Regions from separate parts of the Microbacterium sp. NFH-22A-Y genome, predicted to be linked through region 2. Evidence: predicted binding sites of a transcription regulator. Region 2 holds the regulator's gene; the other holds the start of a gene.
The links. The regulator LexA, encoded in region 2, represses DNA repair genes until DNA is damaged. The targets are predictions, from matches to a motif close to TCGAACANNTGTTCGA.

Region 1: L0965_RS02260 (HNH endonuclease signature motif containing protein) is a predicted target of LexA. The motif match lies at 4,613-4,628, and genes of this name have one in related genera.

The regions. Positions count from the first base shown of each region.
Region 1 is NZ_JACBGF010000001.1:492,442-506,682, reverse strand. Features, by position in the region: gene L0965_RS02285 (biotin/lipoate A/B protein ligase family protein) at 1-156, opposite strand, end outside; gene L0965_RS02280 (alpha/beta hydrolase) at 193-1,074, opposite strand; gene L0965_RS02275 (DHA2 family efflux MFS transporter permease subunit) at 1,128-2,747, shown strand; gene L0965_RS02270 (MarR family winged helix-turn-helix transcriptional regulator) at 2,778-3,224, shown strand; gene L0965_RS02265 (MFS transporter) at 3,236-4,558, shown strand; gene L0965_RS02260 (HNH endonuclease signature motif containing protein) at 4,785-6,227, shown strand; gene L0965_RS02255 (GNAT family N-acetyltransferase) at 6,314-6,925, shown strand; gene L0965_RS02250 (glycoside hydrolase family 2 TIM barrel-domain containing protein) at 6,951-9,440, opposite strand; gene L0965_RS02245 (TetR/AcrR family transcriptional regulator) at 9,437-10,114, opposite strand; gene L0965_RS02240 (ABC transporter substrate-binding protein) at 10,306-11,841, shown strand; gene L0965_RS02235 (ABC transporter permease) at 11,906-12,847, shown strand; gene L0965_RS02230 (dipeptide/oligopeptide/nickel ABC transporter permease/ATP-binding protein) at 12,844-14,241, shown strand, end outside.
Region 2 is NZ_JACBGF010000004.1:80,186-94,426, forward strand. Features, by position in the region: gene L0965_RS15095 (TIM-barrel domain-containing protein) at 1-4, opposite strand, end outside; gene L0965_RS15100 (TIM-barrel domain-containing protein) at 27-3,362, opposite strand; gene L0965_RS15105 (ROK family transcriptional regulator) at 3,544-4,773, shown strand; gene L0965_RS15110 (carbohydrate ABC transporter permease) at 4,770-5,717, shown strand; gene L0965_RS15115 (carbohydrate ABC transporter permease) at 5,710-6,525, shown strand; gene L0965_RS15120 (sugar ABC transporter substrate-binding protein) at 6,573-7,817, shown strand; gene L0965_RS15125 (glycoside hydrolase family 15 protein) at 7,881-9,005, shown strand; gene L0965_RS15130 (TIM-barrel domain-containing protein) at 9,002-11,266, shown strand; gene L0965_RS15135 (hypothetical protein) at 11,276-12,292, opposite strand; gene lexA (transcriptional repressor LexA) at 12,295-12,960, opposite strand; gene L0965_RS15145 (LysM peptidoglycan-binding domain-containing protein) at 13,237-13,659, shown strand; gene L0965_RS15150 (histidinol-phosphate transaminase) at 13,717-14,241, shown strand, end outside.

The DNA of each region.
Region 1 (14,241 bases), on a different contig from region 2:
AGCAAGGCCCGTGACGGCCGCATCGATGTCGGCGAGGGCGTCGTCGGGCTCGAGGAAGAAGTCTCCGGCGAGGTGGAAGTCGGCGATGCGCCCGTTGTCGACCTCGAGATCGACGACGACGAGCTTGCCGCCCGGAACCTTGTATTCCCCGTGCATGTCTCCAGCGTACGAGGTCCGCGCCCGACGGTGTCCTCAGCCGCGCGCGGGGAAGCGCCGGTCGAGCCACGCCCGCAGATCGGCGATGACGTCCTCGCGGGTGACGTCGTTGAAGACCTCGTGCCGCACGTCCGGGTAGATCAGCGTCGTGACGTCGGTGAGCCCCGAGCGGGTGCGGTAGGCGTCGGCGAGGCGGTGGATGCTGCGGGGTCCGCCAACGGTGTCGTCGCGGCCGACCATGAGCAGCACGGGGACGTCGCGCGGGAGGTTCTTCGCCGGCTTGCCGATGAGCCGCAGGGTGTCGATCGGGCCGAAGAGCCTGGCCAGCGGCTCCGACGTGGTCAGCGGGTCGTCCAGGAAGGCACGGCCGACGGCCAGGTCGGAGGACAGCCACTCGGAGCCCAGGGCATCCGGAGCCTTCCACGGCGCGTTGAGGTCACCCGAGTTGAGCGATCCCGGCCAGCGCAGCGCCGAGCCGGTGAGCACGACGGCGTCGTAGGCCTCGGGGTGGTGGTTCAGCAGCATCTGGGCGAGGAAGGAGCCCCAGGAATGGCCGATCAGGATGAGCGGCAGGTCGGGGTTCTCGTCGCGGATGATGCCGGTGAGCTGAGCGCACGCGGCCTCGGCGGCGCGCAGGCCGCCGGGTCCGAGCCGGCCGAGCCGGCGGGCGTCGCCGTCGTGCTGCGCCATGCCGGTGCGGCCGTGTCCGCGGTGGTCGTCGGCGTAGACGATGTAGCCCGCCGCGGTCAGGGCCGCCGCGACGTGCGCGTAGCGTCCGGCGTGCTCCCCGACGCCGTGCAGCAGCTGCACCACGCCGCGGGCGACGGGATCGTCGGGCCCCGGCACGTAGACATCGAAGACGATGCGGATGCCGTGGGAATCGGTGAACGAGCGTTCTTCGCGCCGCGCCGCTGCCATGGTGCGAGTCTAGGGGTTGGGATTCGCCAGATAGCTAGATAAGCTAGCCATTCATGAAGGACGTCACGTCTCGTCGGTGGTTCGGTCTGGTCTTCATCAGCCTCGCCGTCGCGCTCATCATCGTGGATTCGACGATCGTCAACGTCGCGATCCCCGCCATCGTCACCGATCTGGTCATCTCGTCGACACAGGTGCAGTGGGTGCAGGAGGCCTACACCCTCGTCTTCGCCTCACTGCTGCTGCTGTTCGGGTCGCTGGCCGACCGCATCGGCCGGCGCCGGCTGCTGCTGATCGGCGTCGTGCTGTTCGCGGGCTCGTCGGTCGCGGCGGCGCTCGCCCCGACGGGCGACCTGCTCATCCTCTCCCGGCTCGTGCAGGGCGTGGGCGGGGCGATGATGCTGCCGAGCACCCTGTCGCTGCTGAACGCGACCTTCCACGGCCGCGAGCGCGGCATCGCGTTCGCGGTGTGGGGGTCGACGATCGGCGGGATGGCGGCGGTGGGCCCGCTGCTCGGCGGCTGGCTCACCACCTCGTTCTCGTGGCGATGGGCCTTCGGCATCAACATCCCGCTCGGGATCATCATCGCGATCGGCGTCCTGTGGGCGGTCGCGGAGTCGCGCGCCGCGAACGCGCCGTCCCTCGACGCCGTCGGCGCCGTGCTGTCCGTCGTCCTGTTCGGCGCCCTGGTCTTCGGGCTCATCGAGGGGCGCACCCTCGGCTGGTGGGAGGTGAACGACGCCTTCACGGTCGGCGGCTGGAGCTGGCCCCTCCCCCTGTCCCCCGTGCCCCTCGCCTTCCTCCTGGCCGCGCTCGCCGCCGTCGCGTTCGTGACGTGGTCGCGACGTCAGGCGCGACGCGGCCGGCCGACGCTGCTCGATCCGCGCCTGTTCTCGATCGCGACGTTCCGCAGCGGTAACATCGCGGCGCTGGTCGTCGCCCTCGGCGAGTTCGGCATCATCCTGTCGCTGCCGCTCTGGCTGCAGTTCGTCCTGGGCTTCGACGCCCTCCAGACCGGACTGATCCTCATCGCCCTGGCGGCCGGCTCGTTCGTCGCGAGCGGGTTCGCCGGGGCGTCCAGCGGCCGCATCAGCCCGGTGCTGATCGTGCGTGCGGGCCTCGTCGCCGAGATCGTGGGCGTCGCCGCGGCCGGGCTCGTCGTGGGCTGGGATGCCGGGACGCAGGCGGCGTGGCTCTGGCTGCTGCCGGCCCTGTTCGTCTACGGCTTCGGCGTCGGCCTGGCGACCGCGCAGCTCACGGGCGTCATCCTCCAGGACGTGCCCGTGGAGCTGTCGGGCCAGGGATCGGGCACGCAGTCCACGGCCCGGCAGGTCGGGTCGGCGCTCGGCATCGCGATCCTGGGCACCGTGCTGTTCTCCGGCACCGCCGGCATCCTCTCCTCCGCGCTCGACGCGCGCGGGCTGCCCGCGCAGGAGCGGGATCAGATCGTGTCGGCCGTCGTCGACAGCTCCGGCGGGACGATCGCGGGCCTCGCCGCGAACCCCGAGACGGCTCCGATCGCGCAGGACGCGAAGGCGGCGTTCTCCGATGCCACGCGGTTGTCGGCCTTCACCGCCGCCGGCTTCCTCGTGATCGGGCTGCTCGCGACGATCCCCCTCGGGCGCGAGGGGCGGCGGGACGAGGAGATGGAGGAGATGGAGGATGCGGATATTTAGCATGACTAATGAGCTATGCTAAATATCGGAATGAGCACCGACACCACCCCCGCCGCACCCGAACTGTCCACCGCCGCCTCCGATCTGCGGATGGCGACCTTCCGCCTCGCGCGACGTCTGCGCTCGCAGCGCGCGGTCGACACGATGAGCGACGGCCAGTTCGCCGTGCTCGCGGCCCTGTCGGTGCACGGCCAGCACACCCTCGGCGAGCTCGCCGACCGTGAACGGGTCTCGGCGCCGTCGATGAACCGCACCGTGAACGGGCTGGAGGAGTCGGGCTACCTCACCCGCACCGCCGACGCGGACGATCGCCGCAAAGTGAACATCGCGCTCACCGACACCGGCCGCGCGGTCGTGGACGAGACGGTGCGCCGCCGCGACTCGTGGCTCGAGCAGGCCCTGTCCGAGCTCACCGACGAGCAGCGCGACCTCCTGAGCGCCGCGGCCGAGCTGATGCGCGAGGTGGCCGCGCGATGAGCTCCTCCGCGATGTTCCGCTCCTTCTCCGTCTTCAACTACCGCGTCTGGTTCATCGGCGCCCTCGTCTCCAACATCGGCGCATGGATGCAGGCCACGGCGCTCAGCTGGGTCGTCCTCACCCAGCTGACGCACAACGACGCGGGCGCCATGGGCGTCACGATGGCGCTGCAGTTCGCCCCGCCGCTGCTGCTCGTGAGCGTCACCGGCTGGGTCGCGGACCGCTTCGAGCGGCGCCGCCTGCTGATGGTGACGCAGGGATCGCTCCTGGTGCTGGGCGCGACCATCGGCATCCTGGTCCTCAGCGGCGTCATGACGCTCCCGCTCATGTACGTGTTCGCCTTCGCGCTCGGACTGGTCGCCGCGTTCGACAACCCGGCGCGGCAGGCGTTCGTCTCCGATCTGGTCGACCGCGAGAACGCCTCGAACGCGGTCGCGCTGAATGCGGCATCCTTCAACGGCGCCCGCATGATCGGGCCTGCCGTCGCCGGCATCGTGATCGTCGCGGTCGGCACCGGCTGGGTGTTCCTCGTGAACGCCGTCACCTTCCTCGCGATGATCGTGGCCCTGCGCCTGATCCGCTCCGAGGAGCTGGTGCCGCGGATCACGGCGCCGGGGGCGTCGCGCCTGGCCGACGGGTTCCGCTACGTCGGCGGGCGCCCCGACCTGGTCGTCACGTTCATCATGGTGTTCCTGCTCGGCGCCTTCGGCATGAACTTCCCGATCTTCGCCTCGACGATGGCGCTCGAGTTCGGTCGTGACGCCGACGGCTACGGCCTGCTCAGCTCGATCCTCGCCATCGGCTCGCTCGCGGGGGCCCTGCTGGCCGCGCGCCGCGATCGCGCGCGCATGCGCCTCGTGATCGTCGGCACGGGGATGTTCGCGGTCGCGGGCACCGTGTCGGCCTTCATGCCCGACTACTGGCTGTACGCCCTCACGCTGATGTTCACCGGGTTCGCCGTCGTCACGACGCTCACCACCGCCAACGGCTACGTCCAGACGACGACCGATCCGGCCCTGCGCGGCCGCGTGCTGGCGCTCTACATGGCGATCCTCATGGGCGGGACACCCATCGGCGCCCCGATCGTCGGCTGGGTCGCCGCGGAGTACGGCGCCCGCGCCGCCATCCTCCTCGGCGCCGCGGCGGCACTGGTCGCCTTCGCGATCGGGTTCGGCTGGCTCCTCTGGTCGGGCCGGCTGCACCGCCACGAGTCGCGCCGTTTCGCCCTCTCCCTCGACGAGACGCGACCGCTGACCGTCGTGGCGCCCGAGGAGTTCAGCGACGAGGTCGCCGGGACCACGCCGATCTCACTGCCCGACCCGACGCGGCGGTAAGCGGCGGATGCCGCGAGCCCACGGGGTCCGGCATCGATGTCGCTCTTGCGTGTTTCGAATGTTTGTTCTATAGTGGGGTGAAGAAACCCCGCGCGTGCCCACCTTCTGTTGCGGGTCCTGTCCTCCGGTTGATGCCGGGTCAGGGGTGATGATGCACGCGCTGATCGATCCGCCGTCTTCGGTGTCGTCCCCGGCTGAGCCTGGATGGCCCGGGTTGGATGCCGTGGTGGCCGGTGTCGTGGATGCGCGTCGTCGGGCGGCTGCAGCCCAGGCGGCGGAGGCGAGGCTCCTGGCCGATGCCGTGGGGCTGGTGGCGGAGCGGACGGCGTTGCTGCGTCAGGAGGCGCAGCAGCGGGGTGGGTCGGTGCGGGCGTCGGATGCGGATCTGCCGTTGCGGGAAGTCGCGTTGGAACTCGCGATGGCGCTCCGGGTGTCGGATCGGGGTGTGCAACGGCGGATGTCGGAGGCGTACCTGTTGACGACCCTGTTCCCGCGGACGTTTGAGGTGTGGGCGGGCGGGGAGATCGATGCCGCTCATGCGTGGGCGATCAGCCGCACCGGCACGCTGTTGACGACCGAGGAAGACCGGGGACGGTACGAGACCCTCGCTCTGGAGGCGGCCCGGTCGGAGTCGCCTGCGCGGATGACTGCGGCGGCGAAGGCGATCGCCGCGACCATCGACCCGACTGCGTTCACCGAGGCCGCGCAGCGCGCGTATGAGGAACGCTCGGTGCGGTTGTTCCCGTTGGAGGACGGGATGGCCAGACTCATCGCGGACCTTCCCGCACCCCTCGCCCATGCCATCCACGACACCCTGACCGCGCGGGGTCGGGCGATCCTCGATCAGACCGACGAGGACAGCGACGGTGAGGCGGATGTCACCTCCCGCCCGCGAACGGTGATCGACGACGCCGGTGTGCGCACGACTGCTGCCGGGGGCGCAAGCGACACCCGCCGTGGCGAGACGCTCATCACCAGTCGCGCGCCCGCCACGGGCCCCGCCCGCCCCACCGACGTGACCTGCACGACCACGACCACGGCAACCGCCGTGAAGGACTCTCGTACGCTCGATCAGGTGCGTGCGGACATCCTCACCGACCTGCTCCTGACCGCCACTGCCTCCACCCGCGCCACCGGCGCGGGAGCGGAAGCGGTGACGGCGCAGATCCAGGTGACGGTCCCCGCTCTGACCCTCGCCGGCGACCCCGACGGAGGCCCGGCCCTCCTCACCGGGTACGGGCCCATCGACCCCGCGATCGCCCGCCGCTTGGCAGGGCTCGCCCCCGGCTGGGATCGGGTGTTCACCGACCCGGCCACCGGCATCCCCGTCGCCGTCGACCGGTACCGACCCAGCGCGGAAATCCGCCGCTACCTGGCTGCACGGGATGAACGCTGCCGCACCCCCGGCTGCACCCGCCCCACCCACCGGTGCGACCACGACCACACCACCCCCGCCAGCCACGGCGGCCACACCGCCCCCGACAACCTCGCCCACCTGTGCCGCCGCCACCACACCGTCAAACACCACACCGCCTGGCAGGTCCGACACCTCGGCCACGGAACCCTCCAATGGACCTCACCCACCGGACGACACTACGAAGACCGCCCACCCAGCCTCGTCAGATTCGTCCCCACAGCCGCCACACCGGCCGAGCCACCACCCTTCTGACGCCGCGCGTCGCGGGCGCCTCGGGCGTGTTGTTCGAGAGTGGTGGGGCTCGATGTCGAGGTGAGCGGGAACCATACGATGGGAAAATGGACTTCCTCGCCGCTCCAGTTCTCGGCAACGAGTTCGTGCGTGTGGAACCGCTGAGCGCGGCGCATCGCGCCGACCTGGTCGACGCCGTTCGAGTGGGCAACGTATGGGAAGCCTGGTACACCCACATCCCCTCGCCGGACGAGATGTCGGGGACCATCGAGAAACGTCTCGCCGCGCACGCCGAGGGCTCGATGGTTCCGTGGGCTGTGATCGATGCCGCCTCCGACCGTGCCGTCGGCATGACGTCGTACCTGAACATCGAGCCGACGAATCGACGCCTGGAGATCGGAGGCACGTGGCTGGGCAGGAATGCGCAAGGGACAGGGATCAACCCCGCCGCCAAGCTGTTGCTGCTGAGTCGCGCGTTCGACGATCTGGGCTGCGGGGCGGTCGAGTTCCGCGCGCACTGGCACAACCGACAGTCCCGCACTGCGATCGAGAAACTGGGCGCGAAGCAAGACGGCGTGTTGCGCAACCACACGGTCTTCGAGAACGGGACCATCCGCGACACGGTCGTGTACTCGATCATCGACGGGGAATGGCCGACCGTGAAGTACGGCCTTCAGGAGCGCCTCAATGCCCTCCGCTCCACCGAGAGCTCGCGCTAGCAGAGGCAGGTTCCCGCAACACTCCCTACCGCGACTGCGCGACCAGTCGCCGCACGACGGGGGCGTATCCCTCCGCCGACACGGTGACCGTGATCTCTCCCTCACCCGTGGCGCGCACCACGGCGAGCGCCCGTCCGTCGTGCGTGCGACGCGACGGACCGGCGAACGACTCCGTCGTCCGCGCACGGCTCGACCCGAGCGCCGCCAACTCGCCCGCGCCGGTCACCTGGACCGTCACCTCCGTGTCGCGGTCGCACACCACGGCGCCGTCCGCACCGGTATCGGCACTGGCTTCAGCGGCATCCGCGAGCTCGATCACGAGATGGGCCAGGCCGCCGTCGGCGTCCACGGCATCCTGTTCGGCACGAACGCGCAGCGCGAGCGCGCCCGCGGTGACCAGGTCGGTGCGACCGACCTCCGCCCCGCCCCGCCACGCGATCGCCACCAGCCGCCCCGGGCGGTAGTGCGTCTCGAACCGCGCGATGAGCGGCCGCGGGTCGCCCACCGGCGCCCGGCCGATCAGGCGGTCGCCGTCCGCGTCGACCAGACGCAGCTCGACCTCCTCGGCATCCGCGTACACGTCGACCGTCACCGGCGCGCCCGCCTCGACGGCCCACGACCACGACGACACGACGTCGTCCCACGACCAGGGCGTCTTCTCCACCGGCCGGCCGTGGTGCGCGGGCCGGTGCACGGCGATCGCCGGCGCGCGGCGCAACCCGAACGCGATCTCCCGGTAGAAGGATGCCGGGGTGCGCCGCCCCGTCAGATCGATGTCGCCGCACTGCGCGAGCAGATACGGGTACGGCCCGGCCGTGCCGGTCGAGCGGTACCCGTCGACGTCGGTGTACTCCACCCGACCGATGCCGGCCTCGCCGACGTAGTCCCACCCGGTCCAGGTGAAGTCGCCGATGACGTGCGGCAGCCGGCGCACCTGCTCCCACAGGTGCGCGATGCGGTCGGGGAAGGTCTCCGAGCCGACGATGATGCGGTCGGGGAACAGCTCCGCGTCGAGCTCGTAGCGGACATCGCCGTAGTTGAAGCCGACGACGTCGAGCACGGCGGCCGACTCCTCCGTGGAGCGGGTGATCAGCTCCGACGCGTTCGCGGCGGCCATCTGCGCGCCGAGTCCGGCCATCATCGTGTTCGGGTCGGTCGCGGCGATCTCGCCGAGGATCTCCGGCAGCCGCTCCATGTTCGCGATCACACCGTTGATGCCGTTGGTGACGTAGCGGGTCGGGTCGAGACGGCGGAACTCCTCGGCGATGCGCCGGCTCCACGTCGCGCCGTGCGGCGTCGCCAGCTCGAGGATCTCGTTGCCGATCGAGTACAGGATGACGCTCGGACGGTTGCGGTCCTTCGCGACGAGCGCGGCGACCGACGCGGACCACCGGCCGTCGAAGCCGACCGACGCGTCGAAGCCCGTCTTGGCGCGCGTCCACACGTCGCTCAACTCGTCCATCACGAGCATGCCGTGTCGGTCGCAGGCATCCAGCAGCGCCCGGGAGGCGGGGTTGTGCGCGCTGCGGATCGCGTTGAACCCGGCATCCTTCAACAGCCGCACGCGCCGGTCTTCGGCGTCGGGGTGCGTGATCGCCCCGAGCGCGCCGTTGTCGTGGTGGACGCACGCGCCGCGCAGATCCACCACGACGCCGTTGATGCGCAGACCGTGCTGCGGGTCGAGCTGCAGGCGCCGGATGCCGAAGCGGACGGCATCCTCGTCGAGCACCGCACCGCCGCTCTCCACCTCCTCCTCCGCCGCCTCATCGGCGAGCGTCATCCGCACCTCGTGGAGGGCGGGATCGTCGGGCCCCCACAGCGCGGGGCGCTCGACGATCAGGCGCGCCCGGGCGACGGCCGACGCCCCGGGCAGCACCGTGACGGGCGCGTGCGTCGCGGCGACCGTGCCTCCGCGGGGATCGACCAGCTCCCAGCGCAGCCGGAGCGTGCGGGTGTGACGCGTGAGGTTCGCGACGCGCGTGGCGACCTCGACGACCGCACGCTCGGCATCGATGTCGGGGGTGGTCACCGTCGTGCCGTCCAGGCTGAGATGCACGGGGTCGGCGACCACGAGGTGGACGGGCCGGTAGATGCCGGCACCCGTGTACCAGCGACTGTCGCGATGGGCGCGCGCCTCGACCGTGATCGTGTTGGTGCGACCGAACCGCAGGAACGCGTCGACGGCCACCGTGAACGCCGCATAGCCGTCGGGCTGATGGGCCGCGAAGTCGCCGTTGACGTAGACGACGGCGTCGCGGTAGACGCCCTCGAACTCGATCGTGACGCTCTTGTGCTCCCACGCGGCGGGCACCTCGAAGGAGCGCGCGTAGACGAACACCCCGCCGGGGATGTAGCCGGTGTGGACACCGCCGTCGTTGTCGGCGCCGCGGGGAAGATCGCGCAGCGCATCGTGCGGGATCGCGACCGGCACCGGCGCCGTCGCCGCCTCCCGGCTCTCGAACGCGGCGAGCTTGGGCGCGACCGTCCACCCCTGGTGGAAGGGCAGCCGGATCACGGGGCGACGTCCGGCTCGGCACCCATCCGCGCGTCGAGGATCTGCTCCAGCGCGTCGAGGTCGTAGCCGCGCACGAACCCGCGGAAGAACTCCGCGAGCGCCTCGGCCATGTCCGTCGACGTCGGGTCGAGCAGCCACTGCACCTGCAGGCCGTCCATGAGCGCGGTGGTCGCCACCGCGGCACGGAAGGGATCGATGGTGCCGATCAGACGTCCGTCGGCCTCGATCTTCCGGAAGGCCGCCGCGATGCTGGAGCGGACGTACTCGTAGCGGCGCAAGAAATAGCCGTGCGCGGGGTGCGACGGCGACGTGGCCTCGGCCGACAGGGTGCAGAAGAGCTCGATGACGCCGGGGATCGAGGCGTTGTAGCGGGCGAGCTGCACGAGCGCGCGCAGCGTCTCGACCCCGTCCTCGTCGTCGAAGTCGACGACCTTGCGCGACTGCTCGTCGCGGTGGTCGAGCACCGCGAGCAGGAGCGTGCTCTTGTTCTTGAAGTGGTGCAGCAGGCCGGCTTCGCTCATGCCGACGCGCTGCGCGATCTCCCGGAGGGATCCCGCCCGGTAGCCGCCCTGGGCGAACACCTCCAGCGCCGCATCGAGGATCGCGTTGCGCGTGACCTCGCTCTTGGCGTATTCGCCGCGCTGTGCGCGTCGCGGTGTCGTCGTCTCGGTCATCGTGACCATCGTGCCCCATCCCGGTCGCCGCGGTTCGGCGCCGTCGGCACCAGTGTGCACGGTTTCATAACGAAAACCTAGTAGTCGTTAGATATTTGACTTCAAAACCTAGTGCTCCTTCGGATTTGCTGCTAGCGTCCCCCGACAGGGCGGTCCGCAGGGGTATCGCCCACCCGAGAAAGGGACCAAGGATGTTCCGTTGGAAGGCCACAGCAGCCCTCGCGGTCGTCGCTGCACTCGCACTCACCGGCTGCGCCGGTGGCGGGGAATCCGGCGGCGGCAGCGGGTCGAGCAGTGAGCGGGCAGACCGCCTCACCCTCATCACGATCGCCGCCCCCACGAGCTACGACATCGGCGCGGGCGCCGAATGGGGAAACCGCAGCGAGTACTTCGAGGCGGTGTTCGACACCCTCCTCCGACAGGACTCGAAGGGTCAGCTCCAGCCCAACCTGGCCACCGAGTGGTCCTACAACGACGACAAGACGGTCCTCACGCTCACGCTGCGCACCGACGCGACCTTCACCGACGGCACGCCCGTCGACGCGAAGGCCGTCGTCGCCAGCCTGGAGCGCTTCCGCGACGGCACGTCGCCGCAGGCGGGAACCATGAAGGGCAACGTCTACGCCGCCACCGACGACCACACGGTGACCATCACGCTCACCGCCCCGAACCCGGCGCTGCTCAACTCGCTCTCGCTCGCCCAGGGCCTCGTCGCCGCCCCGTCGTCGTTCACCGACGCGGACGTGGCCACCAAGCCGGTCGGATCGGGCCCCTACATCCTCGACACGGCCGCCACGGTCACGGGCACGACGTACGTGTACACGGCGAACCCCGACTACTGGAACAAGGATGCCGTCAAGTACGACAACCTGACCGTCAACGTGATCGACGACACCACCGCCATCCTGAACGCCATCAAGGCCGGCGAGGCCAACGGCGCGAAGATCGCCGACAACACGACCATCAGCGAGGTCGAGGGCTCGGGCTGGACGATCGCGTCCAACGAGCTCGACTTCCAGGGCCTGCTCCTGTTCGACCGCGCGGGCACGATGAACCCGGCGCTGGGCGATGTCAAGGTGCGCCAGGCCATCAACATGGCCTTCGACCGCGAGGCGCTCCTGCAGTCGCTGCAGAGCGGCTACGGCACCGTCACCGAGCAGGTCTTCCCCACCTCTTCCGTCGCGTACGACGCCGCGCTGGACTCGACGTACGCCTACGACCCCGAGGGCGCCAAGAAGCTGCTCGCCGAGGCCGGCTACGCGAACGGGCTGACGATCAGCATGCCCTCGGTCGCCGCCTTCCAGACCTCGTTCGACCTGATCAAGCAGCAGCTGCAGGACATCGGCGTCACGGTGCAGTACACCGACACCGGGACGAACAACTTCATCTCCGACATGCTGACGCCGAAGTACCCGGCGACCTGGATGGCGCTGCAGCAGGACCCCGACTGGCAGCTGATCAACTTCATGATCGCCCCCGGCGCGACCTTCAACCCCTTCAAGTCCCAGGACCCGAAGGTCGACGAGTACATCGCGACGATCCAGACCGGCTCCACCGAGGAGTCCGACCAGGCACTGAAGGACCTGAACAAGTACCTGGTCGACCAGGCATGGTTCGCCCCGTTCTTCCGCGTGCAGGGCTCCTTCGCGACCGACGCGAACACGACCGTCGACTTCTGGCCGACGAACGCCTACCCGTCGATCTTCAGCTTCTCGCCGAAGAACTGATCCGCCGCGCTGCCCGCCTGCGGCCTCCGCAGGCGGGCAGCGCCGCTCGAACCCGGAGAGAGCCATGCTCACCTTCATCCTCAGGCGGATCGCCTCGGGCGTCGTCCTCGTCGCCGTCATCTCCTTCCTCGCCTACGTGCTGCTCTATGCGGCCGGCGGTGACATCGCGCGCCGCATCCTCGGCGAGACCGCCACGGCCGAGACGGTCGCCAAGAAGACCGAGGAGCTCGGCCTGAACCGGCCCCTCCTGGTGCAGTACTGGGACTGGCTGACCTCGGCGCTCACGGGCGACCTGGGCCGCAGCTGGTTCAGCGGCGAGCTCGTCAGCGTCAGCGTGTCGGGACGCGTCGGCGTGACGCTCTCGATCGTGATCGGCGCCACCCTCGTCTCCGCGGTCCTCTCGATCGTCCTGGGCGTGCTCGCCGCCCGCCGCGGCGGGTGGATCGACGGCCTCGTCCAGTTCCTCTCGCTCATCGGCTTCGCGATCCCCGGCTTCCTCATCGCCCTGGGCCTCGTGCTCGTCTTCGCGATCGAGCTGCACTGGTTCAAGGCGACCGGGTTCGTCCCCCTCACCACATCGTTCAGCGGCTGGATCGCGTCCGTGACGCTGCCGATCATCGCCCTCTCGCTGGGCGCCATCGCCACCGTCGCCCAGCAGGTGCGCGGCTCGGTGATCGACGCGATGTCCCGCGACTACGTCCGCACGCTCCGCTCGCGCGGCCTGTCGACGGGCTCCGTCGTCTACAAGCACGTGCTGCGCAACGCCGGCGGTCCCGCCCTCGCGGTGCTCGCGGTCCAGTTCATCGGGCTGCTCGGCGGCGCCGTCATCGTCGAGCAGGTCTTCGCGATCCCCGGCATGGGCCAGCTGACCGTCAAGGCCACGACGCAGGGCGACATCCCCGCCGTCATGGGCCTGGTGATCGTCTTCGCGATCATCGTCGTCGTCGTCAACCTCCTGATCGATCTCGTTCAGGCCGCTCTCAACCCGAAGGTGCGTCTGTCATGACCGCTGTCGACGTTCCCCCCGCCGTGCCCGTGGCGCCCGTGCGCGTCTCGCTGATGCGCCGGCTCGTGCGCCGCCCGCTCGGCCTCGTCTCCCTCGCGTTCCTCGCCCTGGTCGCCGTGATCGCGATCATCGGTCCCGTCATCGCCCCCCAGGACCCCAACTACGCCGACATCCGCGCGATCCTCGCCCCGCCCGGCGGCGCTCACCTGCTCGGCACCGACAGCGCCGGCCGCGACGTGTTCTCGCGTCTGCTGCTGTCGACGCAGACCAGCATCGCCGCGGCGCTCGTGGCGCTGATCACCGCCCTCCTGCTCGGCGTCGTGGCCGGCTTGATCGCCGGCTACTACCAGGGCTGGTTCAACACGGTGGCCACCTGGGTCACCGAGCTGAACATGGCGCTGCCGGCGATGGTCGTCCTGCTCGCGGCGCGCGCCGCGCTGGGCCCCTCGGTGTGGCTGTCGATGCTCATCTTCGGCGTCCTGCTGTCGCCCGCCTACTTCCGGCTGGTGTTCGCGTCCGTCACGGCCGTGCGCGCCGAGCTCTACGTGGATGCCGCGCGCGTCTCCGGCCTCAGCGACGTCCGCATCATCGGCCGCCACGTGCTGTCGGTCGTGCGCGCGCCGATCATCATCCAGTCGGCGATCATCGCGGGCATCGCCATCGCGATCCAGTCCGGCCTCGAGTTCCTCGGCCTCGGCGACTCGTCGGTGCCCACCTGGGGCGCCATGCTCAACGACGGCTTCAAGAGCATCTACAAGCAGCCCACGCTCATGCTGTGGCCGTCGCTGGCCATCGCCCTGACCTGCATCGCCCTGACGCTGCTCGCCAACGTCATGCGCGACGAGCTCGAGCGGACCGTGACGGTGCGCCGCAAGCGCCGCCGCGCCGTCACGACCGCCACCGGCTCGATCGCCGCGGTGACGACGTCGGTGCGACTCGGCGGCGGCGACCTCGTCGACCCCGACGAGCCGCCGGTCCTCGACGGCGCCGACGTGATCGTGCACCCCGAGGACGCGCGCAGCAAGGCGAGCGCGACGGTGCTCCAGGTGCGCGACCTGCGGGTCGGCTACGACCAGCCGGACCGCTCGCACATCGAGGTGGTGCACGGCGTGTCCCTCGACATCCGCCGCGGCGAGGTCCACGGCCTCATCGGCGAGTCCGGATCGGGCAAGACCCAGACGGCGTTCGCCGTCCTGGGGCTGCTCCCGCGCGGCGGCACCGTCACCGGCGGCTCGATCCTCTACGAGGGCACCGAGCTGGCCGACGCCTCGGAGCGCGTGTACTCCGGCATCCGCGGCAAGCGCATCGGCTACATCCCCCAGGAGCCGATGAGCAACCTCGACCCGTCGTTCACGATCGGCAGCCAGCTGGTCGAGCCGTTGCGCAAGAACCTG
Region 2 (14,241 bases):
TCATGGTTCTCTCCGCGGGATCCGGCTCAGCGTGCGAGCACGAGGTTGTCGAGGTTGATGCCGCCGGCGCTGCCGCTGTCGTACTCGATGCGCACGGTGTGGCGGCCCGGAGCGAGACTCGCGCCGATCGAGGCGATGCCCCAGCTGTCCCAGGAGCCGGTCGAGGGCAGGGTCAGCGTGCCGACGGACGTTCCGTCGACGCGGACGGTGCGCACGGCCGAGGTCGCCGCGCCGTTGCCGTACCGCACGCGCAGCTGGTGGGTCGCGTTCGCGTCGGCCCACACGTCGAACTGCACGGCGTCGCCGCTCGTGGCGAACCCGTCCACGAAGCCCGTGCCGGTGTAGCCGGGGTGATCCGTGTTCGTGCCCACGCCCGTCTGCGCGGCGAACTCGGCCTCGTACGCGGCCTTGTCGACGCCGGTCAGCGCGATCGTGCGCGCGGACGTGCTCGCTGCGACCTTGATGGAGGTCAGCTGCTGCACGGCATCCCAGAACCAGCCGGTGCTCGCGGCGGCCAGCGCCGCCACCGACCCGACCTCGGTGAGCGCCGACCCGCCGACCGCCACCGCGGTGGGCTTCGTGCCCGACACCTGGTAGGTCGCCGCGGTGGTCAGCGCCGGAGCCGAGATCGACACGGTGCGCGCCACACGGTCGGAGGTGACCGCGATGGCGCGGTGGGCGTCCGCCGCGTCCTCGAAGTAGTCGTACGTGCTGGAGGCCGACGGGTAGATCCGGAACACCAGGTTGTCGTACGCCTCGACGTCGTTTCCGATCGTGCCGCCCAGCTCGTAGGCGTCGTTGAGGTTGAGGGGGATGACCGCGCCGGCCCGTGCGTACACCGGGATGCTGTCGGTGGCGGCGTAGTACGGCTTCACGCCGTCGCCGAGCGCGCGGCCGCCGTTCCAGAAGTCGTACCACTCGCCGGCGGGCAGGTAGACGTCCTTCACGGTCTGGCCCTGCGTCGTGATCGGGGCGACGAGCAGCTGCGAGCCGAACAGATACTGCTGGTCGTAGGTCGCCGCGGTCGCGTCGCCCGGGAAGGCGAGACTCATGGCCCGCATCATCGGCACGCCCGTCGAGGCGCTGTCGTCGGCCTCGGTGTACAGGTAGGGGACGAGGTTCATGCGGACGTTCGCGAACTTCGCGAAGGTGGGGACCACACTCGTGTCGCCGGTGCGCGCCTGCACGTTCCAGGGAGTGCGGGCCTCGGACGGCGTGGGGTCGGACTTCTCGGAGTGGTACTGCATGATCGGTGAGAAGGTGGCCTGCGACGTCGAGCGCAGGTAGAGCTCGGCGCTCGGGAACGAGCCGGTGAAGCCCGCGAGGTCCCACGCCCAGAACGGGACGCCCGACTGCCCGGCGCTCTGTCCCGCCCGCACCGCCTCCTGGAAGGCGCCGAAGGTGGAGGACTGGTCGCCCGCCCAGAAGATCGACTGGCTCTGGGCGCCGGAGGTGCCCGCGCGGCTGAAGAGCGTGCCGTCGCCCCCGGTCTTCTGCTGCACGACGTCGTTGTAGGCGCGGGTGTACTCGTTCGGGTACGCGTTGTGCATCTCGTCGCCCCGGCGTCCGTCGGCCACCTGGAGGTCGCGGCCGAACAGCGCCTCGCTGCCGTCGGTCTTGAAGCCGTCCACGCCCAGGTCGTCGAACAGATAGGCGCGCTTGCTCATCCACCAGTCGGTGGCGGCGGTGCTCGTGAAGTCGGGCACCGTGCTGTCGCCGAACCACTGGCCGGTCGGGATGCGGTAGGGCTGACCGGCGCCGTCCTTCACGAGGAAGTCCTGCGCGGCGGCGTAGGCCTTGTCGTTGAGGTGCTGCTGCGGAGCGGTGGAGGGGTTCGAGGTGAAGTTCTCCTTGAGCACCGGGATCTGCCAGAGGATGACCTTGATGTTCTGGTCGTGGGCATCCTGGATCATCTGCTTCGGGTCGCTCCACGCCCCGCCGGAGGGGAAGGTGAGGTCGGCATAGTCGAGGCTGCCGCTTCCCGCGGTCGGCGTGTACTGGGCGTCCTTCCAGAGGTAGAACGTGGCCTCGTCGCTCCACTGCTCCAGAACGAGAGCGCTGTGCGGGATGCCGGAGGAGTCCACCTGGTTCAGCCACGTGTCGACCTCGGCCTGCGTGTTCCACTCGTTCGCCGATCCCCAGAGGCCGAAGGCCCACTTGGGCGGCAGGAGCGGACGGCCGGTCTCGGCGGTGAAGTCGTCGAGCATCTCGGTCTGGTCGCCGGTGAAGAACTGGTACGTGAGGGTCGAGGTCACCGCGCCGCCCGTGTCGACGGTGAACCCGGCCATGTCGGAGCGGTAGGTCGCCAGGTTGAAGATCGCGTACCGGGTGCTGTGGACGTGCACGCCGTAGCCGGCGGAGTTCGCGAAGTAGGGCACGGAGTAGTACGTGCGGCGGGTCGCGCCCTGGTCCTGGTACTGGTTGTAGACGTAGTTGTGCACGTCGGTTCCGCGATGGTCGAGTCGGTCGTAGCGCTCGCCGAAGCCCTCGAACCGCTCGCCCGCGGGGCTGAGGAAGTGGTCCTCGATCTTGGTCACGGTGGAGCTGCCGTCGCTGGCCCAGCCGATGTTGCGGAACTGCGCCGGGTCGTACTGGCGTGTGATGAGCGTCGTGCCGTCTCCCTTGTAGACCGAGAGGCGGTAGGAGCTCTTGTCGATCTTGAGGACGAGCTGGCTCGTGGCGATGGTCACCTGCGACGCGCCGTTGGTGAGGGTGTAGTCCGTCAGCCCGCTCAGGTTCAGGCCAGATCCGCTCGGCGCGATCTGCACGTCGTAGCCGTCGAGGCGGGGGAAGGCGAAACGCACCTTCGGAGTGAAGTCGCCGGCGCTGTCGCCCGTCACGATGTCGACCGAGGTGCCGTTGTCGATCACGTTCGTGACGTCGGTGACGGTGCTCCACGAGGTGGTCGCGAACGAGAACGGTCCGATGTCGCGCTGGCCGGCGCCGTTCACGTCGGCGTGCACGGTGTACTGCACGTCGTCGCCGCGGGCGAAGGATCCCAGATCGATCTTCCAGTACGTGTTGTTGCCGGAGTTGTAGTCCCAGCTCGCGCCGCGCGGGGTCTGGGCGACGCCGTTGACGCTCCAGGTGACCCACACCGACTGGCCCGAGGCGATCGGCCACGTCGTGGCGCGGACCGTGACGTCCTCGCCCGCCATCGGGTCGCGCGGCGATCGTTCCGCCGGTTGCGCGGCATACAGCTCGTCGTCGCCGTACGGGTCGTGCCACACCCCGTCCAGCGTGCTCGCCTGTGCCGGGGTCGCCGCGAGAAGGGCGATGACGAGAGCCGTCACCAGACCCGCGGCGAGCACGATCGCGCGCCGGGGGCCGACGAGGGGAACAGTCCGTGCAGCAGAAGACATGGGAACCTCTTTGTTCAGGTCTGAATTTAGTGGAGAGTATGGACCACCTGTGCGTCGGATATCAACCCTTTGTTCTCATCGAGCAGTCGCGCGCCGGGCTGATCGGGGCGAAGGGGAATCGAGTTGACGTTCGCGCGCGTCGTGTCCTAATGTTCTTTCAGGCCTAAACAAAGGGGTTCCCGTGCCGTCTTCATCCGCCCGAGCCGATGTCACTCGATCGGCCGTGCTCGCCTTCATCGGCGGCAGCGGTCCCACCTCGCGGGCCGACCTGGCGCGCGAGCTCGACGTCTCGCCCGCGCTCATCACCCAGCACACGCGTCAGCTGATCGCCGACGGGCTGCTCGTCGAGCTCGACCACAGCCCCTCCAGCGGCGGACGCCCGGCGCGGCTCCTCGGACTCGTGGCCGACGCGGGTCGCGCGATCGGCGTCAAGGTCGTCGCGGATCACATCACCGTCGTGGAGGTCGGGATCGACGGCACCGTCGTCCGTTCCGCGACCGAGCCCTTCGATGCGGCTTCGGGCACCGCGACGACACGCCTGGCCGAGAAGCTGCGCGCGTTCATCGCCGGGGGCGACGGCGCCCCGCTCCTCGGTCTCGGGGTTGGCGTGCCCGGCAACGTCGAGGAGCAGGCGGTCGGCACCGTCGACTCCACGCAGCTCGGCTGGCAGCGCGTGCCCCTCGGCGAAGCGCTGCGTCGCGAGCTCGACCTTCCGGTCCTCGTCGAGAACAACGTCAACGCGCTCGCGATCGCCGAGGCGCTGCACGGCCAGGCGCGGGGGCACGAGAACGTCCTCGTCCTCACGATCGGCACCGGCGTCGGTGCGGGGCTCGTGGCCGACGGCCGCGTGCTGCGCGGCCGGAGCGGCGGGGCGGGCGAGATCGGGCACGTCCCGGTGGAGGAGGACGGTCCGCTCTGCCAGTGCGGCGGCCGCGGCTGTCTCGAAGCCATCGTCGGCCAGGACGCCCTCGTGCGCCGCGCCCGCGAGCAGGGGATCATCGGCCGCGATGCCGGCATCGGCGCGCTGCGCTCCGCGGCGGACGCCGGCGACGCGGGCGCCCAGCAGCTCTTCTCGCACGCCGGACATCTGCTCGGTCGGGTCCTCGCGGGCGTGGTCAACGTGGTCGACCCCGAGATCGTGATCCTCCTCGGTGAGGGCGTCGAGTCGTGGCGACACTGGTCGTTCGGATTCGAGCCGGCGTTTCGCGCCGGCCTCATCCCGCGCAACCGCGCCGTGCCGGTTGCGGTCGAGACGTGGCAGGACGACCGCTGGGCGCAGGGCGCGGCCTCGCTCGTGCTCTCGACCCCGTTCGACGACCAGGGGCGCTCGGGGGAGCAGGGACGTCTCGTGCGCGAGCGGCTCGCCGTGGCGCGTGCGGTCGAGCCCGGAGAAGGCGGCGGCGCGAGATGACCCTCACGGCCCGGCCTCTCCCGGCCACGACGGGACGCGCGGCGATCCGGACCCGGCCCGTGCGGCGGCCCCGGCGACGACTGCGCTACGCGCTCACGGTGCTCGCGTTCCTGCTGCCGAGCGCCATCCCGCTCGCCCTCTTCACGATCTACCCGATGTTCGGCGCGCTGTGGACGAGCCTGCACGAATGGAACCTGCTCGCCCCCATGAAGTGGGTCGGGCTCGACAACTACGTCCACCTCGTGCAGGACCCGGCGACGCAGCGGGCGTTCTTCAACACGCTCTACTACCTCGTCGGCTACCTGCCGCTCGTCTACATCGGCGGTCTCGCCCTCGCCCTCGCCCTCAACGTGCCGCTGCGCGGTCGCAACATCCTGCGCGGTGTGTACTTCCTTCCCGTCGTGACGAGCTGGATCGTGGTCGCCCTGGTGTGGCGCTGGCTCCTCAACCCGTCCGTCGGCATCGTCAACGCGACCCTCGCGGTGTTCGGCATCGACGGGCCCGGTTGGTGGACCGACCCGGCGTGGTCGATGCCCTCGATCATCCTGGCCTCGGCGTGGAAGGACCTCGGGTTCGTCATGATCATCCTGCTCGCCGGGCTCCAGGCCATCCCGCAGGAGATGTACGAGGCCGCGAAGGTGGACGGCGCGGGCCCGTGGCGGCGCTTGTTCAACGTGACCCTGCCGTTGCTGTCGCCCTCGACGTTCTTCGTCGTCGTGATCTCGCTGATCAACGGCTTCCAGGTCTTCGACCAGGTCTACGCGATGACCGGCGGCGGTCCGGCGGGCTCGAGCACCGTCGTCGTGCAGCAGATCTACGACCTGACGTTCCGCTACGGCGCCGCCGGTGAGGCCTCGGCCCTGTCGTGGATGCTGTTCATCCTCGTGCTCGGCGTCACCGTCGTGCAGATCGTCGGCCAGAAGAAGTGGGTGACCTATGCGTGAGAAGACCCAGCGCGCCCTCCTGGCCGCGGTGCTGATCGCCGGCGCTGTCGTGATGTTCTTCCCGTTCCTGTGGACGCTGTCGACGTCGTTCTCGCCGGGCGCCGGCCTGGACGCGACGCCCCGCCTCATCCCGGAGGAGCCGTCGTTCTCCGCGTATCAGACGCTGTTCGCGGAACTGCCGTTCGCCCGCATCATCGCCAACTCCCTCGGTCTGGCCGTCGCCACCGCGCTGCTCCAGCTGATCACCAGCTCGCTCGCGGCCTACGCCTTCAGTCGTCTGCCCTTCCGTGGGCGCTCCGTGGTGTTCGCGGTGTACCTCGCGACGATGATGATCCCCATCCAGGTGCTCATCGTGCCACTGTTCGTGCAGATGCGAGACCTCGGCCTCGTCGACACCTATCTCGGTGTGCTGCTGCCGGGCGTCGCGAGCGCATTCGGCGTGTTCCTGCTCCGGCAGGCGATGAACGCCGTGCCGCGCGAGCTGGACGAGGCCGCGACCCTCGACGGCGCGGGCCACTTCCGCATCTTCGGCACGGTCGTGCTGCCGCTGGTGGGGCCGACGCTCGCGACGCTGGCCGTGTTCTCGTTCATGAACAGCTGGAACGGCTTCCTGTGGCCGCTCATCATCCTGCGCTCGGCCGAGCTCAAGACCCTGCCGCTGGCGCTCGCCGGGCTGCAGGGCCAGTACACGACCCAGTGGGACGTGATGATGGCGGGCTCGGTCGTCAGCATCCTCCCGATGCTGGCCATCTATCTGTTCGCTCAGCGCTACGTCATCCAGGGCGTCGCCTCCAGCGGCATCAAGTAAGACCCGCACGACCTCACCTCGCACACCCGTATCGAAGGAGATATCGCATGAACCGCACAGCACCCATCGCCGGGATCGGCGTCCTCGCCGTCGCCGGCCTCGCCCTCGCCGGATGCTCCGGCTCCGGCTCGCCCGCCGCGGGGGGAGACGTGACCATCACGTACTCGAACTTCATCTCGGCCGGCGGCAACGAGAAGAACCTGCAGGCGATCGTCGACGCCTTCGAGAAGGAGAACCCCGGCATCACCGTCGAGGTGAAGACGCTGCCCTACACCGACTACTTCACGGCGCTGCAGACCGACCTGGCCGGCGGCACGGCGGCGGACGTGTTCGACATCGAGTTCGCGAACTACGCCGCGTATCAGAAGAGCGGCGTCCTCGCCGCGCTGGACGGCGTGGACACGAGCGTCTACCAGGCCTCGCTCGTCGACGCCTACGCCACCGACGGCACCTCGTACGCGCTGCCGAGCTCCTTCTCCAACGTCGTGCTGTTCTACAACGCCGACCTGTTCGATGCCGCGGGTCTCGCGTACCCGACCGCCGACTGGACGTGGGCGGACGAGAAGGCCGCCGCCGAGAAGCTCACCGACGCGGGCGCCGGGGTGTGGGGCGACTACCAGCCCATCTCGTACCACGAGTTCTACAAGGCCGTCGCCCAGGCGGGTGGGCAGTTCCTCACCGCCGACGGCAAGGTCGGCTTCAACAGCCCGGAGGGCATCGCCGCCGCCACCTGGCTCGTCGGCAAGAGCGGCACGACCATGCCGACGGCCGAGCAGGGTGCGGGCACCCCCGACTTCGACAGCAAGCTGTTCGCGGACGGGAAGCTGGCGATGTGGCACAGCGGCATCTGGATGTTCGGGGGCCTGGCCGACGCCGGCATCTCCTGGGACATCGCCGTCGAGCCGGGTGACACGCAGCACGCGAGCGCGCTGTTCTCCAACGCCGTGGGCGTGTCTGCGGGCACGAAGAACAAGGAGGCGGCCACGAAGTTCGCCGAGTTCCTCACGAGCTCGAAGACGACCGTCGACACGCGTCTGACGGCCGGCTGGGAGCTCCCGCCGATCGCCGACCAGACGGCGCTGTCCGCCTACCTCGACATCACCCCGCCGGCCAACCGCCAGGCCGTGTTCGACTCGCTCGAGGAGGTCGCGCTCGCGCCGTCGATCGGCGACGGCCAGGCCGAGATGCAGGACATCGTCACCGAGGAGCTGACCGAGGCCGCCGCCGGCCGCAAGACGGTCGAAGCGGCCCTCGCCGACGCCGAGAAGCGCATCACGCCCCTCCTCGGCTGACATCCCTTCTGGTCGGGGCGGGTCCGCCCGCCCCGACCACCGCGACTCCCACGGAACGGACCCATGACCACCACACCCCGCGTCGCGCTCGACGCCCTCCTCGACCGCTCCCGCGCCGTCATCACCTCGTTGCAGGAACCCAACGGCGCCTACCCGGCGTCGCCGTCGTTCTCGGCGTACCGCGGGTACTGCTGGTTCCGCGACGGCTCGTTCATCGCCGACGGCGCCTCCGCCGCGGGCGAGGCGGCCTCCGCCTCGGCGTTCCATGACTGGTGCGCGATGGTCGTCGCCCGCTACGCCGACCGCATCCGCGACATCGTCGAAGCGGCGGATGCGGGCACCCCGCTGCCCGACGAAGAGATGCTGCCCGCCCGTTTCACCTTCGACGGCGGACTGGGCTCGGACGACTGGTGGGACTTCCAGCTCGACGGCTACGGCACGTGGCTCTGGGCCGCGGCCACTCACTGCGACCGACACGGCATCGACCCCACGCGGTGGGCGGATGCCGCCGCGCTCACCGTCGACTACCTTCTGAGCTCGTGGGCGCGCCCCTGCTACGACTGGTGGGAGGAGCACGACGAGGCCGTGCACGCCTCGACGCTCGGGTGCATCGCCGCGGGCCTGCGTGCGGCGGCCGACGCCGGACTGGTCACGGGGGAGCGCGCCGAGCGGGCCCGCGCGGGAGCGGCGGAGGTCACCGCCCGTCTCACGCGGGACGCCGTGGTCGACGGGCACCTCGTGAAGTGGATCGGCTCGGATGCCGTGGACGGCAGCCTCAGTGCGCTCCTCGCACCGCTGGGTGTGATCGATGCGCGTTCCGCACTGGGGGCGGGGACCCTCCGCGCGGTGTCGGAGCAGCTGGAGGTCGAGGGCGGGGTATACCGCTTCCGCGCCGACACGTTCTTCGGCGGCGGACGGTGGCCGCTCCTGTCGTGCTTCCTCGGTCTCGCCTACGCGGCGGCGGGCGAGCGCGACGAGGCCCTGCGCCTCCTGGAATGGGCCGCGTCGACCGCCACCGCGGAGGGGATGCTGCCCGAGCAGGTCGACGGGCATCTGCTCGCGCCCGGGTACCGCCAGGAGTGGCTCGAGCGATGGGGGCCGGTCGCGACCCCGCTGCTGTGGAGTCATGCGATGGTGCTGCGCCTGGCCGTCGAGCTGGGTGTCGACCGGGGGGAGCTCGCAGCATGATCCGTCATCGTCCCTCCGGGTCCGGGCATCCCTACTCCGACGACACCGAGCAGCGCAGTCCGGTGCAGCCGGTGGCGGGCGAGCCGCTGCGCCTCGGCGTGCGCACGTCGGGAGACATCGACGCGGTCACGGTCGAGCTGCGGGTGGACGGCGCCGACGCGGTGATCCTCCCGCTCGCGCGCGTCGCCCGGTCGTCGCGCGGACAGGCCGTCGACGGCGGGCACCTCGCCTCGGCCCAGGCGCGCACCGCGCGGGCCGCGGGCGGATGGCAGGTGGAGCTTCAGGCTCCGCCGGCCGGCAGCGTGCTGCGCTACCGGTTCGCCGCCGCCGGCACCGACCGCGGCGGCTCCACCCGCTGGTTCGAGACCCGGGTCGCGGCGTGGCGCGACGCGGATGCCGCGGCGCTCGCGGTCGAGGGGACCGCCGTGGACGTCGTGCCGGGCACGCTCCAGGTGCTCGACGACGGCGAGCGGATCCACCGCCTGCGCTTCGCCCTCCCGCTCGCGCCGGGGGAGCACGTCACCGGATTCGGTGAACGCTACGACGCGCTCGATCACCGCGGGGCGCAGTTGGACGCCGTCGTGTTCGAGCAGTACAAGAGCCAGGGGGCGCACCGGCGCACCTACCTGCCCATGCCGTTCGCGCACGTCGTGGGCGGCGCCGGCTGGGGGCTGCACGTGCGCACGTCGCGTCGCGTGTGGTTCGACATCGGAGAGCAGGTCTCCGATCGCCTGGTGATCGAGGCCGACGTGGATGCCGCCTCCGGCGCGCCGGCCGCACTCTCGCTCGCCCTGTACACGGGCGATCCCACGACCGTGCTCGACGCCTTCCTCGCGGAGACCGGACGCCCCCGCGTCCTTCCGGACTGGGTGTTCGGGCTGTGGGCCAGTGGCAACGAGTGGAACACGCAGGCCGAGGTGGAGCGCCAGATGGCGCTCCACCGTGAGCACGACATCCCCGTGCGCAACGTGGTGATCGAGGCATGGAGCGACGAGAAGAGCTTCACGATCTTCCGCGACGCGCAGTACGCGGTGCGCGAGGACGGCGGCCCGATGCGCTTGGCCGACTTCACCTTCCCCGCTGACGGCGCCTGGCCCGACCCGAAGGGCATGGTCGACGCGCTGCATGCGCACGACGTGCGTGTGCACCTGTGGCAGATCCCGCTGCTCAAGCTCCGCCCGCATCCCACCGGCCAGGCGGCCGCGGACGCGCGCGCCGCGCTCGCTGAGGGCGTCGTCATCCGGGAGAGCGCTCCGGACGGGACGCTGCGGCCGTACCGCAACCGCGGGTGGTGGTTCCCGCTCTCGCTCATGCCCGACCTCACCGACGAGCGTGCCGCCGCGTGGTGGACCGAGAAGCGCCGCTACCTCGTGGAGGAGGTCGGCATCGACGGCTTCAAGACCGACGGCGGCGAGCACGCGTGGGGCGAGGATCTCGTCTACCTCGACGGCTCGTCCGGCGACGTCGCCAACAACCGCTTCCCCGTGGCGTACGCCGCCGCGTACGGTCGGCTGCTGGAGTCGGCGGGCAAGGCTCCCGTCACCTTCAGTCGCGCCGGCTTCACCGGCTCACCCGCGCACGGGGCGTACTGGGCGGGAGACGAGAACTCCACGTGGGAGGCGTTCCGCTGGTCGATGTTCGCGGGGCTCTCCGCGGCATCCTGCGGGATCGTCTACTGGGGCTGGGACATCGCGGGCTTTTCCGGTCCCATCCCCGACGCGGAACTGTACGTGCGGGCGATGGCGGCGAGCGTGTTCGTGCCGATCATGCAGTACCACTCCGAGTTCAACCACCACCGGCTGCCCTCCAACGACCGCACGCCGTGGAACATCGCCGAGCGGACGGGCGACGAGGCGGTGATCCCCGAGGTGCGCGCGCTCGTCCGGCTGCGCGAGCGCCTCGTGCCGTACCTCGCCGAGGCGGCGGCGCGCGCCGTCTCCTCGTCGGTGCCGATGATGCGCCCCCTGTACTTCGACCACCCGACCGATGCGGCCGTGTGGCGGCATCCGCTGCAGTGGATGCTGGGCAGCGACCTGCTCGTCGCCCCCGTGCTCGAGCCCGGGGCGCGGGAGTGGCCGGTGTACCTGCCGTCCGGATCGTGGGTCGAGGCGCGCACCGGCGCGGCGCTGACCGGCGGACGCGTGGTCACCGTCGACGTGTCGGCGCGGGACGCCGTCCCGGTGTTCGTCCGCGCCGAGGCGTGGGTCGCCTTGGCGCCGGTCCTCGCACCGGAGCGGGAGCCGCACCGCGACGAGGACTGAGGCCGTCTCTCACGCGGTGGGCTCGTCGGCGGCTGCCTCGTCCGTGCGGTGAGCCCACCGGTGGGCCACGCGGCGGCGCAGCGCCACGGCGCGCTGCGAGGCGCCGGCGAGCCAGCCCGCTCCGACGAGGACGAGGGCCACGATGAGCACCACCACGGCCGTGCCCACGGCGCCGGCGAGGAGCCGGTCGTAGATCGCGAGCGCCGCGGCGGAGGAGAAGTCCGCCTGCGTCGCGGAGGACGCCACCCACGGGCGGCCGACCCCCGCGGCGATCAGCAGGATCGCCGACCCGATCCCCGCGGCGATGCCCGCCCGGGCGAGAGCGGCGGCGCGGCGTCGCGCGAGCACGACCCCGCCGATGAACAGCACGGCCGTGACCACCGGCATCCACCCGCCGAGAGCGACGCCGAAGGCGTAGCCCGTCCGGATCGCCGAAAGGGTGTCACCCGAACCGATGATCACGACGTGGTCGACTTCGGGGATGAACGGAGCCAGCGGAGCGCCCTGCGCGACGAGGCGCTCTTCGACGGCCGCGACGATCGCGCCGATCTGGATGCCGAGGCCGTCGGCCGTCTGCACGACGACGCCGCCGCCGTCGGAGGTCGCCGCGACGGTCAGCGCCCGATGGGAGCGGCGGACGACCTGCTCCCAGACGGTGCTGAACGCGTCCGAGCGCACGGCGTCGGCCACGGCGACGTGCACGAGCTGCTGCAGCGCCGTCGCCGCCGGGCCTTCCAGGCGCCGCAGCGCCTGCGCCGCGCGGTCGCCCATGCCGAGGTCGATCAGGCCGTCGATGACCGTGCCGGTCAGCGCCGCCGTGTCGAGCCGCTCATCGATCGCCGTCGTCGATGCCGCGATCACGGCGTCCTGGACCTCGACGGCCTGCGACAGCGGCGCGAGGGTGGCCGTGAACGCGTCCTCGTCCACGAGCTGCGTCCGCGCCCATCCGCTGACGATCGACAGGGGCAGCAGGACCGCCGCGACGACGATCACCGCCGTCGACGCCACCCCGCGCGCGGTGGCCATCCTCAGACGGCGCGCAGAACCGCGACGACGCGGCCGAGCACCACGGCGTCGTCGCCGAGGATCGGTTCGAACGCGGAGTTGCGGGGGAGCAGCCACGTGTGGCCGTCGCGCTGGCGGAAGGTTTTGACGGTGGCCTCGCCGTCGAGCATCGCCGCCACGATCTCGCCGTTGTCCGCCGTCGGCTGCGAGCGCACCACGACCCAGTCGCCGTCGCAGATGGCGGCGTCGATCATCGACTCGCCGCTGACCTTGAGCATGAACAGGTCGCCCTTGCCCACGAGCTGTCGCGGCAGCGGGAAGATCTCCTCGACCTGCTGATCGGCGGTGATCGGCACGCCGGCGGCGATGCGGCCCACGAGCGGCACGAGGGCGGCATCGCCGAGGGCGGGCGCGAGGTCGGCGGGGTTCTCCGCGGCCGCGCCGGGCAGGTCGATGAGCACCTCCATCGCGCGGGTCTTGCCCGCGTCGCGGCGCAGGTAGCCGCTGAGCTCCAGCTGGTTGAGCTGATGGGTCACGCTCGACAGCGACTTCAGTCCGACGGCATCGCCGATCTCGCGCATGCTCGGCGGGTAGCCGTGGCGGGCGATGGAGGTCTGGATCACCTCGAGGATCTTCAGCTGCTTGTCGCTGAGGCTCTTCCGCCTGCGTGTCTGAGGCTTCTCGGCCATGTCGCGCGCTCCTTCGATCGCGTCCCCCCGAAGGCGTGGCCTTCGAATGTCGGAGGTAGGTGATGGGGTCGTCTTGTCGAAACCGTATCCGGTTTTCGCAGCCTCGACCGGCACGCGCCCGCGTGTCGCCTTCGATTCATCTGCGAGAACCATGTGCTTGACACCCGAACACCATCGAAGATACATTCGGAAGAGAGATTCGCATCCGGCCCTCCCGGCCGAGGATCGGATGCGAATCTCTCGACACCCGGAGACACCCGTCCTGAGGAGGAACCCATGACCACGATCGACATCCTCGGCGCCTCGCCCCGCGGCCGTCTCGTCGCGGCGACCCCGATGACGACTGTCCGCGCGACGAACGCCCGCACGACGAACGCCCCGACGCGACTGCGTCTCACGGCACGGGGTCGGCGGGTCCTCGCGCTGCTCGCCTCCGTGCCCGCGGTGATCGCCCTCAGCATCGCGATCCTGTCCGGTGGTGGCGCGCTCGCCTCGAACGAGAACGGCTCCGGGGTCTCCTTCGCCCACGTCACGGTGCAGCCCGGTGACACGCTCTGGTCGATCGCGCACGCCGTCGCGCCCGATGCCGATCCGCGCGACGTGGTCGACGCGATCATGCGGCTGAACGCGCTGCCGTCGGGAAGCCTCGACATCGGCCAGAGCGTCGCGATCCCGGCGGAGTACAGCGCCGGGCGCTGATGCTCCCGGCGCCGGGAGCCCTCTCGGGGCGCCGCGCCGTGCAGTGCGCCGTCTACGATGTTCAGGGTGAGCGTCCGACTCGATGACCTTCCCCTCCGCGACGATCTGCGCGGGCTGACACCCTACGGGGCGCCCCAGGCGCCGCTGCCGGTGGCGCTGAACGTCAACGAGAACACCCACCCGGTGCCGGAGGACGTCGCCGACGACATCCTCGACAGCGTCGCGCGCGCGCTGCGCGAGGTGAACCGGTACCCCGACCGGGAGTTCACGGCTCTGCGCGAGGGATTCGCGGAGTATCTGGGTCACGGCCTGTCGGCGGCTCAGATCTGGGCCGCCAACGGGTCGAACGAGGTCCTCCAGCACCTGCTGCAGGCCTTCGGAGGTCCGGGACGCACCGCCTTCGGCTTCGCTCCCACCTACTCGATGTACCCGCTGCTGACGCGGGCGACGGGGGCGACCTACGCGCACGGCACCCGGGGCGTCGACTACACCCTCGCCCCGGAGGACGCCGCCGCCCAGATCGAGCGCGCCCAGCCGGACATCGTCTTCCTCTGCGCGCCGAACAACCCGACCGGCACCCCG